Regions from separate parts of the Rhizobium sp. AB2/73 genome, predicted to be linked through region 3. Evidence: predicted binding sites of a transcription regulator. Region 3 holds the regulator's gene; each other region holds the start of a gene.

Region 1 (3,659 bases), 1.3 Mb from region 3:
GCGGCCGCGTCGGACGCGGTGACGAAGCCTCGACCTGTATCCTACTCTACAAAGGGCCGCTCGGCGAAACCGGACATGCCCGGTTGTCGATCATGCGCGAGACGGAAGACGGCTTCCGCATTGCCGAGGAAGATTTGAAGCTGCGCGGCGAAGGCGAGCTTCTGGGGACGCGCCAGTCCGGCACACCTGGCTTCCGCATCGCCAGCCTCGAAGCCCACGCCGATCTTCTGGAAATCGCCCGCAAGGATGCCGCCTATCTCATTGAGCGTGATCCGGAGCTCACCAGCGAGCGCGGCAGTGCGGTACGCACCCTGCTCTATCTCTTCCGCCGCGACGAGGCGATCCGGTTCCTGCGAGCGGGGTAAGCGGATGGACGCGTTAGCCGCGTCCATCCCTGTCTCTCACGACATTACTTTGCGGCGAGGCCGGGAATGGTGATCTGAAACACCTGGAACATGGTGTCGACATCGGCACCGCTTTCATCCTTGTAGGCGGCTCCGACCTGGAAACCGTCCTGGGTGATGAAGTCGTTGTCATTGGCAACGAACAGGAAGTAGTCGTCGGGCAGCTTCGGGTCCTGAACGCTGACGATCGACATAGCCTCCCACTTTTCCGAGAGGTTGTTGCGGTCGTTCGGCGCGCCATTGTGCAGACCGAAGCGCGCAAGATCAGCGCTGTCGTTGATGTCGATAAACTGGCTGAGGACAGCCGGCTTGACGGAGGGATCAAGAACTCCCTTTGGCGCGACAGCCGTGTCGCCGTCGAACTTGCCGCCGGCAATATCGGTGGCAGCGGACACATCGACTGCAACGATGCTGCGATAGAGCGATTTATCGCCCTTCTGGCCATAGCCATTGTTGCTGTCGCGCGCCAGCATCAGGAAGCTTGTCGGTGAGAGCGCCACGATTTCGCTTTGCGCGGCGACGGCCGTCTTGCCTTTGTCATTGGTAAAGACCGGGAGAGGCACGACATATTCGTGCACCAGTTTCAGATGGTCGAGATCGGCAGCATCATAGACCAGGGCGCGTGTATTCTGCCTGGTAGAGCTGGAATCGCCACCATCCTGGCGGGTCGCGGACTGCAGCACGACGATCAGGAACTTGCCGTCCGGCGTCAGGGACATCCCCTCGAAGCCCTGATTATTTTGACGCCCGCTGGTTGGATCCTTCGGATCGGGCGCGGCTTCACCGGGACCGGGATTATTTGAGGAGAAATTCACGGCGCCGTGGCGCATCGGCAGAAACGCCGCCGGCGGTGCGGTGGCCGAGATCATGCGCCCATCCGCCGAAAAGCGATAGATGTAAGGACCGTATTCGTCACTGATGAACATCGAACCGTCGGGCAGCCGAGCAATAGCTTCGTTATCGAGCGAGATCTTGCCGTTCGGTGCTTGCGGCAAAAGCGGCATGCCGCCTTCTGCCTGGCGAACGCCGTTGGCGGGGTCGAGCCCGGTGGTTTCGTTGCCCTTGTTGTCTTTCAAAAGCAGAGTATCCGCGAGCTTGGCTTCGACGCCCGACTGTTCCTGGCCGGCCGACGGCGTCGCGCCGGGAGCGACCGGAGTCAGCTTGATATCGATGGTGTTGAGACGCCCGCGATAATCGGTGGTGCCGGCGACATTATAGCCGCGGTCCGGCAGCAGCCAGAGCGAACCCTTATAGGTGCCGTCGGCATTGCGGACCCAGCTCTTGGTGTCGATCGACATTCCCGAACCGGAACCGAAGGTCTCGCCGAACTTGTCGCGCAGATTGGCGGGGATACGACCGACCGCGACACGTCCCTTGTTGACGAGCGTCACGCCTTGGACTGCGATGGAATTATCGGCAAGCGCCGCGACTGGTGCAGAAAAAACAAATGCTGCCAGCGCGGCCGACAACAGCGGCAAGCTCTTCGAATGCATATATTTCAAGACAATATCCTCCAGTGAAAATACGTATGGAGACAATGAGATCCATCTCCGACCCGCTCTCAAGCCGCGCCGAAAAACAACAGCCGGGGTCGAAACTCCGAATGTTCGATGATGCGATGCATCCGATTGCCTGTCCCGTAGGACGATCTAAGGCGTCAATATGATAGAGACATGACAGCTCGCGCGATACGCGAGGCCAGGCAATCTACGACAGGAACGGGAGTGTTTCTAAGTCAGCGATTTTATCGGAACTGGCCGGGGCAGCCCCTTTGCCGCGACGAGCTCTTCCTTGTATTCGGGCGATACAAGTCCGCCCGAGATCAGCAGTTTGGCGCCATCCTCCGGGCTCATGTCGAGCACCGTGATCTTTTCGCGTGGAACGAAAACCAGAAAGCCGGCCGTGGGCACAGGTGTCGGCGGCAGAAAGACCGCAACCATGTCCTGACCCATGGCATTGAATTTCGAAGCAATCTCACCCTTGGCATCGGTCGATATGAATACCATGGACCAGAGGCCTGGGCTTGGATATTCGATCAGCCCGACCTTCTTGAAGGATGTGCCCTGCTCTTTCAACACAGTCTCGAAGATCTGTTTGACGCTCTTATAGATGGTCCGCACCAGCGGCACGCGGTTGACGATCGACTCCCCGAAGCGGACGATGCTCTGGCCGATCAGGTTCTTGGCGAGGAAACCGACGATCGTGATGAAGATCATCGCGATCACCAGACCGGTCCCCGGAACGGCGAAGTTCAGATAGCTTTCAGGATCGTAGCGCGCGGGAATATAGGGGCGAACCCAGCTATCGGCCCAATGAACGACGGACCAGGTCAGCCAGAGCGTGATGGCGATCGGTGCGCAGATAATCAGGCCGGCCAGGAAATTGTTTCTGATCCGCGTCGTCACGGACATCTTGATGAGTTTTTCAGTCATTCGCCGCTCGAAAACTCCGTTCCGCCGCCTACCGCTACCCGGCAAATCCTCCCCACCACCTCAGTATGGGAATCGTGCCAGAAATCAGCGCGGCATACAACCCGCCAGCTGCGTCCGCGAGCCGAACAAACGTCCAGCTCACGACGACGTGACGGCAAATGCGGGACGGAAGTTGTCCTATTCCACGGTGACCGATTTGGCGAGATTGCGCGGCTGATCGACGTCCGTGCCCATGAAGACAGCCGTATGATAGGCAAGCAATTGAATCGGCAGCGAGAATATGATCGGCGCGATGATCTCATCAACGACGGGCAAGGTGATTGTCGCCATGGTCGGCAACGTCGAAGCTGCCGCGCCAAGCTCATCGGTGATGAAGATGATTCGGCCGCCGCGCGCCGCCACTTCCTGCATGTTGGAAACGGTCTTGTCAAAGAAGCGGTCATGCGGAGCAATGACGATGACGGGCATATTCTCGTCGATCAGCGCGATCGGTCCGTGCTTCAATTCGCCGGCCGCATAGCCTTCGGCGTGGATATAAGAGATTTCCTTCAGCTTCAGCGCGCCTTCCATGGCGAGCGGGAAGCTGGTGCCACGCCCGAGATAGAGCACATCCTTGAACTTCGAGATTTCGCGCGACAGGCTTTCCATCTGCGGCTGGATGATATTCAGAACATGCGCCATGATACGCGGCATCTCGACGAGATGGCGCACCATTTCCTGTTCATCCTTGGCGCTGACCGTACCGCGAGCGACGCCCGCTCCGATCGCGAGCGACGCAAGAACCGCAAGCTGGCAGGTGAAAGCCTTCGTCGATGCGACGCCA
Region 2 (3,659 bases), 1.1 Mb from region 3:
TCGATACGCTGGATGAGGTCATCTACGTCAACAATGGCGGCATCCTGCAGACCGTTCTGCGCGATCTCGCCGCCTGATAGGCATTAAACGCTGTTATGGGAGGCCGCCGGAAAACTCTTCCGGCGGCCTCTTGCTTTTCACGGTGATGTGTACTGCGAGACTTCTGCTCACTCCGGCCTCACCCCATCGTGACTTTGCGTCATCGCGTTAAACTATTATCTCTTGTTTCAGATTTTTCGGGCTTGATGTGGCCTGGTCGCCCCAAGAAGCGCGAGTTTTGCAGAGCCCGTGTAGGCAGACGGCGCTCGAGATTGGATGCAGAGGTAAGATAGAATGCGCCTTCGATTTTTGGCTCCACTTCTGGCAGGCATTGGGCTCGCAAGTTCGCTGCATGCGCAGGAGACTCCCAAGATCAAGGGCGTCGTCGAACTCTTCACCTCGCAGGGTTGCGCTTCCTGTCCGCCCGCCGATGCTGCTTTCCGCAAGCTGATCCGCCAGGGCAATGTCGTGGCGCTGGCCTATCACGTCGATTATTGGAACTATCTCGGCTGGAACGACACGATGGCATCCAAGGACAATACGGCGCGCCAATATGCCTATGCCCGTACGATGGGGCGCAGCGGCGTCTATACTCCGCAGGCGATCGTCAATGGCAGGGATCACATGAACGGCGCCGATCTCGATGCCATTAACGTCAAGCTCGATGATTTTCAGCGTCTTGGCGAGGGGCTGACGGTTCCGGTGAATGCCGCGATGAAGGGCGACGAGCTCGAGATCAAGATCGGGGCCGGTCAGGGCAAGGCGAATGTCGTTGCCGTCTATTTCGACAAGGAGCAGATGGTGGCGCCGAAAGGCGGCGAAAACAACGGCCAGCAGATCGCCTATATGCACGCGGTATCCGATGTCGAAACAGTCGGCATGTGGGACGGCAAGGCCATGAGCCTCGTGCTGCCGTCCACCGTGCTGGATAAGGCTGGCCGGCGAGGCCTTGCGATTCTGCTGCAGTCGTCGACATCTTCAGGCGATCCGGCTGCCATTCTCGGTGCGACTGTTCTGACGGTCGGCTCGGACGGCTGAGCGATTTTCCAGCTTTGCCGGAGGTCTTCCATTTTGGTTCGGTTGAAGGCTTCCTATTTTGGCGGATCCAAAAAGATGCGTGTTTCGGCTGGCGCCGGAAAGGGTCCCTATTTTGTCTGACGCCAAAAAGGGGAGGTGCCCGGCGAGGACGCATTCGGGGCTGGGGTTTAATCGATGCGCCCCGGCCGGGCCGTTTGACGCGGCGGCGCCAAACGGCTGCCTATACTTCCTGTAAATTGGGCGTCGTTTTGGCTGAAATGCGGCGCTGACGAGGTGCTTTCACAGCTGGGAAAGAAATTGTGAGCCGCCAGCCGTCTTGCAATTTGATGCGGCTGAGGCAAACTGTCATTCTCCTGTCATGAGATAGCCCTTGGGGGATTGATGACTGATCAGCCGGATTTGAGACACGGTGAAAGCCGTTCCGTCGATACCAATTCATCCGTCGTCGTTGATCTCAGAGAATACAAACAGAGCAAGGACCCGCTGCCGGTGACCTTTCATCGCAGGGAGCTTGATGCGATTCTCTGGATCTATGGGCGCATGGTCGGGGAAGGCGAGTGGCGCGACTACGCGATCGACCATTTGAAGGACAAGGCGGTTTTTTCGGTTTTCAAGCGCTCCGGTGAAATGCCGCTCTTCCGCATCGAAAAGAATCCGAAGCTTTCGGCCAAGCAGGGCGCCTTTTCCGTCGTCAATACCCACGGCATGATCCTGAAACGCGGTCATGAGCTGAACCAAGTGTTGAAGGTTTTCGACAAGCAGCTGAAGCTGGTGGAGAAGTAGTTTCTCGTCATTGGCTACGCGCTTGTGGCGAGTGCGGGGTATCAGAGGTTCGGCATAAAGGTAGCTCGACACTACCCCCCAAACAATGTCCCAGGATAGACCGACGTATCCGGATCGGTTTCCGCACCCCCGCCCAGCGCCTTCTGCATCAGCATCGTATCCAGCCATCGGCCATGCTTATAGCCGGTGCCCTTGAGCAATCCCACTTCGGCAAAGCCCGCAGCGCGATGTACGGCGACGGAAGCCGGATGGGCGCCGCCGATGACGGCGATCATCTGGCGGAAGCCAAGCGTCTGGCAGTTTTCCACCAGGGCATGGAGCAGCAGTCTGCCGATGCCGCGCCCGCGTGCCTCGGGCGCCAGATAGATTGAATCCTCCACCATCCAGCGATAGGCCGGCCGCGTGCGGAAAGCGGAGGCATAGGCATAGCCGAGAAACGCGCCGGTCTCGTCTTCGGCGACGAGATAGGGATAGCCCTTGTCACGAATTGCCTCGAACCTGGCCGTCATTTCCTCCTGGTTCGGCGGCGTGATTTCATAGCTTGCCGTGCCGTTCAGAACGGAATCTCTGTAGATGGCGGTGATGTGGGGAAGGTCGTCTAAGGTTGCACTGCGGAGGCTGACGGACATTGCTTCTATTGCCTGATCTGCGAATTTGCGACGGTTGCCATCAAATCGCAGGGCTTCGGCCCAGGCAAACAAAAAAGGCGACCGAAGCCGCCTTTTCGTATCTCATTCCACGCTGTGATTAACGGCGGTTGCCGAGGAACTGCAGCAGGAACATGAACAGGTTGATGAAGTCGAGGTAGAGCGACAGGGCGCCCATGATCGCCTTGCGGCCGGCCACGGCCACATCGTCGGCTTCATAGTACATTTCCTTGATCCGCTGTGTGTCGTAGGCGGTGAGGCCTGCGAAAATCAGGACGCCGATCACGGAGATGGCGAACTGCAGGGCGGACGAAGCCAGGAAGATGTTGACGAGCGTCGCAATGATCAGGCCGAAAAGGCCCATCATCAGGAACGAACCCATCGCCGACAGATCACGCTTGGCCGTGTAGCCGTAGAGCGACAGCGCGCCGAAGGAGGCGGCGGTCACGAAGAAGGTCTGCACGACGCTCTGGCCGGTGTAGATGATGAAGATCGACGACAGCGACAGGCCTACCAGCGCGGCGTAGACCCAGAAGGTCGTCGTCGCGGCGGCCACGCTCATGCGGTTGATCCTGAAGCTCAGGAAGAAGACCATCGCCAGCGGGGCGAGAATGACCACCCACTTCAGCGGGCTCAGATAGATCGCCTGGCCGAAGGCCGTGATCTGTCCGTTTGCGAAGGCGAGCGAGAAGGAGAGATAGGCGGCAACACCCGTGATCGCCAGACCCAGCGCCATCAGGTTATAGACCTTGAGCATGTAGGCTCGAAGGCCCTCGTCTATCATCGCACCGGATTGCGCACCGCTCTGCGCCCGGTTTTGGTAATTGCGAAAGTCAGCCATGTTTTCCTCTTTCAAGCTCCGATTTGATTACGGTGTCGGGTCTTTCAAGGCCCAGGCGCCGCTGCGGAGCTCAGCATGCCTGCACAGAATATGAGGCTTTCGGGCCTTAGAGACAAGGGTCTAGCGGTCCGCGCTGCGTTAAATCGGCGTAATATCATGCCAATTCACCGTGTTCGGTTAATAGGTAGCGTAGTTCAGAGTTCGCGCAGAACGGGTGCCGCCTTCTGCCCGAGAATCCGCCAAGTACCGATCAGGCCGATACCGACCGTCAAAATCAGCGCGATAACCAGCGTGGAGAAAGCGACATCGGG
Region 3 (3,659 bases):
TCGGTCACCAGCCAGACGCCTTCACCTCGCTCGAACCGCAGGGGAGCGCGCATGTAGGTGTCATAAAGCGGCGTGGTCTCGGCCATGGCCATATCTCCTCGATCACAACTTTAAGGACCGATCGCTTCCATTTGATGAAACGGGTCCGAAAAAATCAAAAATGCCGCCTTGCGGCGGCCCGGGCACTATTGATGTTTTGCACCGCGATGTCAACAAAACTGGCATTTTGGCAGGTGCGAGATAGCGCTTGCGGGCAAAAGAGATAGGTTCGGCGGCGCCTATTGCAGAAATGCCACGCCTGGGCAGCAAGTTGGGGAAAACCTCGAAATCGATTCCTCAAGATTCTCGCGACTCTTGTCACGGAGTCAGCCTCACACTAGGTTAAAAAGCAATTGCTAGACTGCATGCGGCGGAACTAGTCACCACAATTTTAGAGCGTTTCGCGCCTCGTTCCCATGCGAGGCAATGGTGAGGGATTCTGCCATCGGAAACGCGACAGCGGAGACAGGGCATGAATTGGACAGACGAACGCGTCGAGAAGCTGAAAAAGCTATGGTCCGAAGGATTGAGCGCCAGCCAGATTGCTGCGCAGCTCGGTGGCGTGAGCCGTAATGCCGTCATCGGCAAGGTGCACCGCCTGAACCTTCCTGGCCGAGCGAAGGCAGGCGGCACGGCAACTGCGGCGCGTACGCCAAAGCGCAGTGCCGCGGCTCCTCGCGCAACGACCTACGGCTCGCGCGTCGCTACCCGCACCGTGGTCGCCCGCCAGCAGGGCGCAACCATGCTGAAGGAAGAGATCGAGATCGATTCCGTCAATGAAATTCAGTATCGCCCGGCATCGAACGTCGTCGTTCCGATCTCCCGCCGCCTCGGCCTGACGGAGCTGACGGAACGCACCTGCAAATGGCCGGTCGGGGACCCGCTGAAGGACGACTTCCACTTCTGCGGCAATGACAGCCCGGATTCGTCGCCCTACTGCACCTATCATCAGCGCATGGCCTACCAGCCGGTGCATGACCGCCGTCGCAACAACGGCTGAAAATTCCAGCAAGACAAAGAGAAACGGGCCCCTCGAGGCCCGTTTTTCTATTTCCGCCGCTCCTGCATAATTTCTTAAATCGGAATCGATTTAAGGGAAAATTATGCAGCATTTTAAGATGTTACAGCGACCTTAACGCGTCTTGAAAGACGCGTGGCGCTGTAATGGTAACACCCGAGCGGCAAGCCGCTCAGGCTTCCATGGAATAGCCCGCGCCGCGAACGGTACGGATGACATCCTGCATATTGGAGAAATTGAGCGCCTTGCGCAGACGGCCGACATGGACGTCGACAGTGCGTTCATCGACGTAGATATCGTGCCCCCATACGCCATCGAGCAGCTGCGAACGCGAGAAGACGCGGCCTGGCGAGGACATCAGGAACTCCAGCAGGCGGAATTCCGTCGGCCCCAACCGCACTTCACGGCTCTTGCGATGGACGCGATGGGTTTCGCGGTCCAGCTCGATATCGCCGCAACGCAGCACCGTGGAGAGAACCTCCGGACGGGCGCGCCGCAGCATCGCCTTGACGCGGGCCATCAGCTCCGGCGTCGAGAACGGCTTGACGACGTAATCGTCCGCGCCGGTCGAAAGCCCGCGCACGCGCTCGCTTTCCTCGCCGCGGGCCGTCAGCATGATGATCGGCAAGCGCTCCGTCTCCGGCCGCATACGCAGCCGGCGGCAGAGCTCGATGCCGGACACGCCGGGGAGCATCCAGTCGAGGATCAGGAGATCGGGAATGCGCTCCTGGAGACGCAGCTCGGCCTCATCGCCTCTGAGGATCGTGTCGACCTCGAAGCCTTCGGCCTCAAGATTGTAGCGCAGCAGAACGCTGAGCGCTTCCTCGTCTTCTACAACAGCAACTCTCGGAACCATGCGCCTATGGTCTCCTTTCTTCGCTTCCAGATTATTCCGTCACTGCGCCGACGGTGTTGGCGGTATCGTCCTTCGGGCGCTCGCCTTCCGGCTGAGCACCGGTCGCCATGTAATAGATCGTCTCGGCGATATTGGTGGCATGGTCGCCGATGCGCTCGATGTTCTTGGCGCAGAAGAGAAGATGCGTGCAGGTGGTGATGTTGCGCGGATCTTCCATCATGTAAGTGAGCATCTCGCGGAAGAGCGAGGTGTACATGGCGTCGATTTCCTCGTCACGTTCACGGATCGACACGGCCTTATCGGGCGAGCGGGTCGCGTAGACATCGAGAACTTCCTTGAGCTGGCTTAGCGCCAGTTCGGAGAGATGCTCGATGCCGCGGGCGAGACGGCGGGGAACGCCGGTGCCCTGCACGGCGATAACGCGCTTTGCGGTGTTCTTGCCGAGGTCGCCGACGCGCTCCAGATCGGAGGCGATGCGGATCGAGCCCATGATTTCGCGCAGGTCCGCTGCCATCGGCTGGCGGCGAGCGATGGTGACGATCGCCTTGTCGCCAACTTCGCGCTCGGCATGGTCAAGAACGACGTCGTCGGAGATGACCTTCTGGGCCAGGGCCGCGTCGCTGTTGACTAGCGCGCGTACGCTGTCGCTAACCATCTGCTCGGCCAGGCCGCCCATTTCGGCAATGCGGCGCGTCAGGAACTTCAGGTCTTCGTCATAGGCTGAGAGAATGTGAGTGGAGACCATTTTTCTATCCTCAAGGTGAACTGTGTGAAAGGAGCCGCGCGCCTGCCATCATCAACCAAAACGGCCCATGATGTAATCCTGCGTGCGGAAATCGTCGGGGTTGGTGAACATCTTATCGGTGTCGTTCTCCTCGACCAGGTGGCCGAGATGGAACATTGCGGTACGCTGCGAGACGCGGGCGGCCTGCTGCATGGAATGCGTCACGATGACGATGGTGAAATTCTCCCGAAGCTCGTGGATGAGATCCTCGACCTTGGCGGTTGCGATCGGATCGAGCGCCGAGCACGGCTCGTCCATCAGGATCACCTCCGGGCTGACCGCGACGGCGCGCGCGATGCAGAGGCGCTGCTGCTGGCCGCCCGAAAGGCTCGTGCCGGCATCGTGGAGCCGATCCTTCACCTCACCCCAGAGACCGGCCTTCTGCAGACTGGTTTCGACGATATGCTCGAGATCGGCCTTTGAGCGATGCAGGCCATGGATGCGCGGGCCGTAGGCGACGTTCTCGTAGATCGACTTCGGAAACGGGTTGGGCTTCTGGAAGACCATGCCGACGCGGGCGCGCAATTCCACCACGTCGATGCTGTCGTCGTAGACATCCTGATCGTCGAGCGTGATCTTGCCGGTGACGCGGCAGGTCTCGATCGTATCGTTCATGCGGTTGAGGCAGCGCAGGAAGGTGGACTTGCCGCAGCCGGAAGGGCCGATCAGGGCCGTGACCGTATTGGCGCGGATCTTCAGATTGACGTCGAAGAGCGCCCGCTTGTCGCCGTAGAACACAGAAACGTCCTGGCCGATCATCTTGTAAGGGATCGTCGTCATCTTCTTGGCCAAGGCTTTTTCGCTGGCAGCTTCCGTCATCATGTTCATTTCATGCGCCCTCCCTTACCAGCGCCGCTCGAAGCGGCGGCGCAACAAGATGGCGCCGATGTTCATCGCGACGAGGAAGAAGAGAAGGACGATGATGGCGCCGGACGTCCTTTCGACAAACGCCCGCTCGGCTT
Region 4 (3,659 bases), 1.6 Mb from region 3:
ATGCTCATAGCCTGCCGTTTTCAGCAGGTGATAGGGCAGCTGCGAGGGGCTGATGGTACCGATGTCCTTGCGAACGCCCTTCTTGCTCGACCAGACGACGAGCGGCGTTTCGTGCTCCTTCTTCATGACGTCGAGCGGCGCCTTGCGGGTCGCCACCTGCTGCGGCATGTAGCCGGTGTTCGGATAGACGCTGCCGAGCGGCGGCAGATGATCGCCCCAGAGGACGATAATGGTTTCCCGGTCGCGCTTTTCGGCCCAATCCATCAGCATCTTCAGGCTGTCATCGGCTTCGCGAACGCCCTGTGCATAGGTAGCGAGCGCCGCACGATCATCGTCGTTCAAATTGCCGGCGATATCGACGGTATTCTCGGAATAGCGGTCGGCTTCGTAAGGCCCATGTCCCTGAAGAGTGACCGCGAAGAAGAAGAAGGGACGCTCGGCGGCGTCTCCTTCGCTCATGATTTCCTTCATAAGGGAGTCGTCAGCGGCGAACATGCCGCGTTTATCCATGGGCGGCAAAGTCTCCTGGGTATGAAATTCTTCGAAGCCGAAAGCCCGGTAGACCTCGTTACGGTTCCAGAACCAACCGCTGAAAGGATGCAGTGCGCGCGCCGTATAGCCTTCGCCGCGGAAGAAAGTGGCAAGCGACGGCAGCGGGCGGCGCACATATTGCTGATAGGGAATGCTGCCATAGGGGAGAAAGGCGTTGGAAAAACCCGTCAGTGCCTCGAACTCGACATTGGCGGTCATGCCGCCGAATTCCGGCGAGAAGACATTGCCCGATTGTCTGGCGCGGATCGTCGGCATCGGATCCGGTGTGAAGGCGATGTTGGAAAGCCGAGTCGGATCCCAGAGGGATTCGCTCATCAGCATGATAATGTCGGGCTTTTGGCGCGGACCGGAGAGATAGCCGTAATTTCTTGCGGGCATGGCGTCGATGGCGCCATGGCCGTATCCGGCCGGTGACTTGATGTCGGCCATGGGCAGGTTTAGCGCGAAGGCGACGATGAAGCCGTTGTGGTTGTAATTTTCCGTCTGGTCCCAGACGATCGGTATGATCCCCAGCTTCTCGCGAACATAGGAATATTGTGTGGGGTCCATCTGCGAGGCGAAAAGTGCTGCCAGCGGCAGGCAGATCGAAAGCCGGGCAAGGCGCTCGTTTCGCGAAAGTGCGAACGTGTGGCTCAGGATATAGCGCCAGAACAGGATCATGGCGCCGGTGCCGGCGATGATGCCGATTGCCAGGGCAATCGCCGTCCAAGGGCGATCACGTACCATGACCGGCATCAGCTCCATGATCTGCCGCCCAAACAGGAAGTCCGAAGGGTAGAGCGGATCGGAGAGAAAATTCTGCTTCTGGCTGGAAATGAAGGCCGGTATGAGCAGCACCGGAGCGACGATCAAAGCGGATAGATGCGCGCGACCGATCAAGGCATCCAGCGTCAGCATGGTCAGCATGACAACGCCGATGGTGGCAAGGCCCGGACGGGACGGGGAAAGGAGATAGGTCCAAGCGGAGGCGAATTCGCCGCGTGCGACCCATTCGACCGTCATGACGATGGACAGGGAGAAAAGCAGGGTCAGCGTGAGGCTCAGAAGCAGGCGCAGAGCGGCAGACTTCTGTCTTGCCGCGCCGATCTTCTGGAAAAGGGCAAGCTTGCCCGCCAAGGCGGACTCGATGACCAATGCGACCAATGCTTTCTCCAAAAGCTACAAATATTCATATAAGTGTCACGCTTCTGTCATGAATGCTTCATGAACCGCAAGGCTGGCCTGGTATTTTTTGGGGCAAAAATACCTCCCCTGCGTGTAGTGCGATCTTTGATGCGTGTGCGGGAAGGAAGGCGGTTGCGGAAGAAAGATGGCATCGCTAAATGTATGGCATGACAGAGCAAAGCCAGATTACCCACACCATCCGCATCGCCGTCGCGCAGCTCAATCCGACGGTCGGCGACGTCTCCGGCAATCTCGCCAAGGCGCGCGAGGCCCGCGCCGAAGCAGCACGCGAAGGCGCGCAGCTCCTATTGCTGACGGAATTGTTCATTTCCGGCTATCCGCCGGAAGATCTGGTGCTGAAGCCGGCATTCATCCGCGCCTGCTGGAAAGCGGTGGAAGCTCTCGCTGCCGATACCGCCGATGGCGGCCCCGGCGTCATCATCGGCTTTCCCCGGCAGGACGAGACCGGCCGCTACAATTCGATTGCCGTGCTCGATGGCGGCAAGGTGATCGCGATCCGTGACAAGGTAGACCTACCGAACTACGGCGAGTTTGACGAGAAGCGCGTGTTCGATCAGGGCGCCATGCCCGGTCCGGTCAATTTCCGCGGCGTGCGGCTGGGTATCCCGATCTGCGAGGACATCTGGGGCGAGCTCGGCGTCTGCGAGACGCTGGCTGAGAGCGGTGCGGAAATCCTTCTGTCGCCGAATGGCTCGCCGTACTATCGCGGCAAGGTCGACGTGCGCCATCAGGTCGTGCTGAAGCAGGTCATCGAGACAGGGCTGCCGATGATCTATGCCGCCCAGCTCGGCGGCCAGGACGAACTGGTTTTCGATGGCGCCAGCTTCGGTTTCAATGCAGATAAGACCCTGGCCTTCCAGATGAGCCAGTTCGAGACCGCGCTTGCGGTGACGACCTGGAAGAAGAACGGCGATGGCTGGCATTGCGCCGAAGGGCCGATGGCCCATATTCCGGAGGGCGAGGAGGCGGATTATCGCGCCTGCCTGCTGGGCTTCCGCGACTATGTCAACAAGAACGGCTTCAAGTCGGTCGTGCTTGGCCTGTCCGGCGGTATTGACTCTGCCATCTGCGCGGCGATTGCCGTCGACGCGCTCGGCGAAGAGCGTGTGCGCACCGTCATGTTGCCATATCGCTATACGTCGCAGGATTCGTTGAAGGATGCCGCCGATTGCGCCAAGGCGCTCGGCTGCCGCTATGACATCGTGCCGATCGAGGATCCGGTGACGGGCTTCACGTCGGCCCTGTCGGATCTCTTCGAAGGGACCGAGAGCGGCATCACCGAGGAAAATCTGCAGAGCCGCGCCCGCGGCACCATCCTGATGGCGATCTCCAACAAGTTCGGCTCGATGGTGGTGACGACGGGCAACAAGTCGGAAATGTCTGTCGGATATGCTACGCTCTATGGCGACATGAACGGCGGTTTCAACCCGATCAAGGATCTCTACAAGATGCAGGTCTATGCGCTGTCGCGCTGGCGTAACCTGCATGTCCCGCCGGGCGCGCTCGGCCCTTCGGGGGAGGTCATCCCCCATAACATCATCGACAAGGCGCCTTCGGCGGAACTGAGGCCGAACCAGACGGACCAGGATTCGCTGCCGCCCTATCCGGTGCTCGACGATATCCTCGAATGCCTGGTGGAAAAGGAGATGTCGGTAGAGGAAATCGTGGCTCGGGGCCATGATGTCGCGACCGTACATCGCGTTGAACATCTACTCTATCTCGCCGAGTACAAGCGCCGCCAGTCTGCGCCGGGCGTGAAGATCACCAAGAAGAATTTCGGTCGCGACCGTCGCTATCCGATCACCAACCGGTTCCGCGATCGCTGATCGCGGTATCCAGCGGCAAGGGAGAGGAAAAATGCGCAGCTCGGTCGAGATTTATAATATCCGCACGGGTGCGAACCGGATCGTCTGGCAAACGGA

What was found. The regulator PhoB, encoded in region 3, activates phosphate uptake and scavenging genes when phosphate is short. The targets are predictions, from matches to a motif close to TGTCATNNANCTGTCAT.
Region 1: the regulator PhoB is predicted to act here: its motif matches at 2,067-2,083, upstream of I8E17_RS07305 (esterase-like activity of phytase family protein).
Region 2: the regulator PhoB is predicted to act here: its motif matches at 1,421-1,437, upstream of I8E17_RS15135 (DUF2794 domain-containing protein).
Region 4: the regulator PhoB is predicted to act here: its motif matches at 1,741-1,757, upstream of I8E17_RS08625 (LTA synthase family protein).

Annotation. Positions count from the first base shown of each region.
Region 1 covers NZ_CP067071.1:1,447,037-1,450,695, reverse strand. Annotated here, with positions in the region: gene recG (ATP-dependent DNA helicase RecG) at 1-365, shown strand, start outside; gene I8E17_RS07305 (esterase-like activity of phytase family protein) at 410-1,897, opposite strand; gene I8E17_RS07300 (DUF502 domain-containing protein) at 2,135-2,836, opposite strand; gene glmS (glutamine--fructose-6-phosphate transaminase (isomerizing)) at 3,014-3,659, opposite strand, start outside.
Region 2 covers NZ_CP067071.1:3,065,569-3,069,227, reverse strand. Annotated here, with positions in the region: gene acnA (aconitate hydratase AcnA) at 1-77, shown strand, start outside; gene I8E17_RS15140 (thioredoxin family protein) at 334-1,077, shown strand; gene I8E17_RS15135 (DUF2794 domain-containing protein) at 1,459-1,860, shown strand; gene I8E17_RS15130 (GNAT family N-acetyltransferase) at 1,932-2,489, opposite strand; gene I8E17_RS15125 (Bax inhibitor-1/YccA family protein) at 2,608-3,348, opposite strand; gene I8E17_RS15120 (ABC transporter permease) at 3,543-3,659, opposite strand, start outside.
Region 3 covers NZ_CP067071.1:128,282-131,940, reverse strand. Annotated here, with positions in the region: gene I8E17_RS00685 (aspartate aminotransferase family protein) at 1-86, opposite strand, end outside; gene I8E17_RS00680 (GcrA family cell cycle regulator) at 512-1,039, shown strand; gene phoB (phosphate regulon transcriptional regulator PhoB) at 1,230-1,913, opposite strand; gene phoU (phosphate signaling complex protein PhoU) at 1,945-2,658, opposite strand; gene pstB (phosphate ABC transporter ATP-binding protein PstB) at 2,710-3,525, opposite strand; gene pstA (phosphate ABC transporter permease PstA) at 3,541-3,659, opposite strand, start outside.
Region 4 covers NZ_CP067071.1:1,722,963-1,726,621, reverse strand. Annotated here, with positions in the region: gene I8E17_RS08625 (LTA synthase family protein) at 1-1,638, opposite strand, end outside; gene I8E17_RS08620 (NAD+ synthase) at 1,884-3,563, shown strand; gene I8E17_RS08615 (TolB family protein) at 3,595-3,659, shown strand, end outside.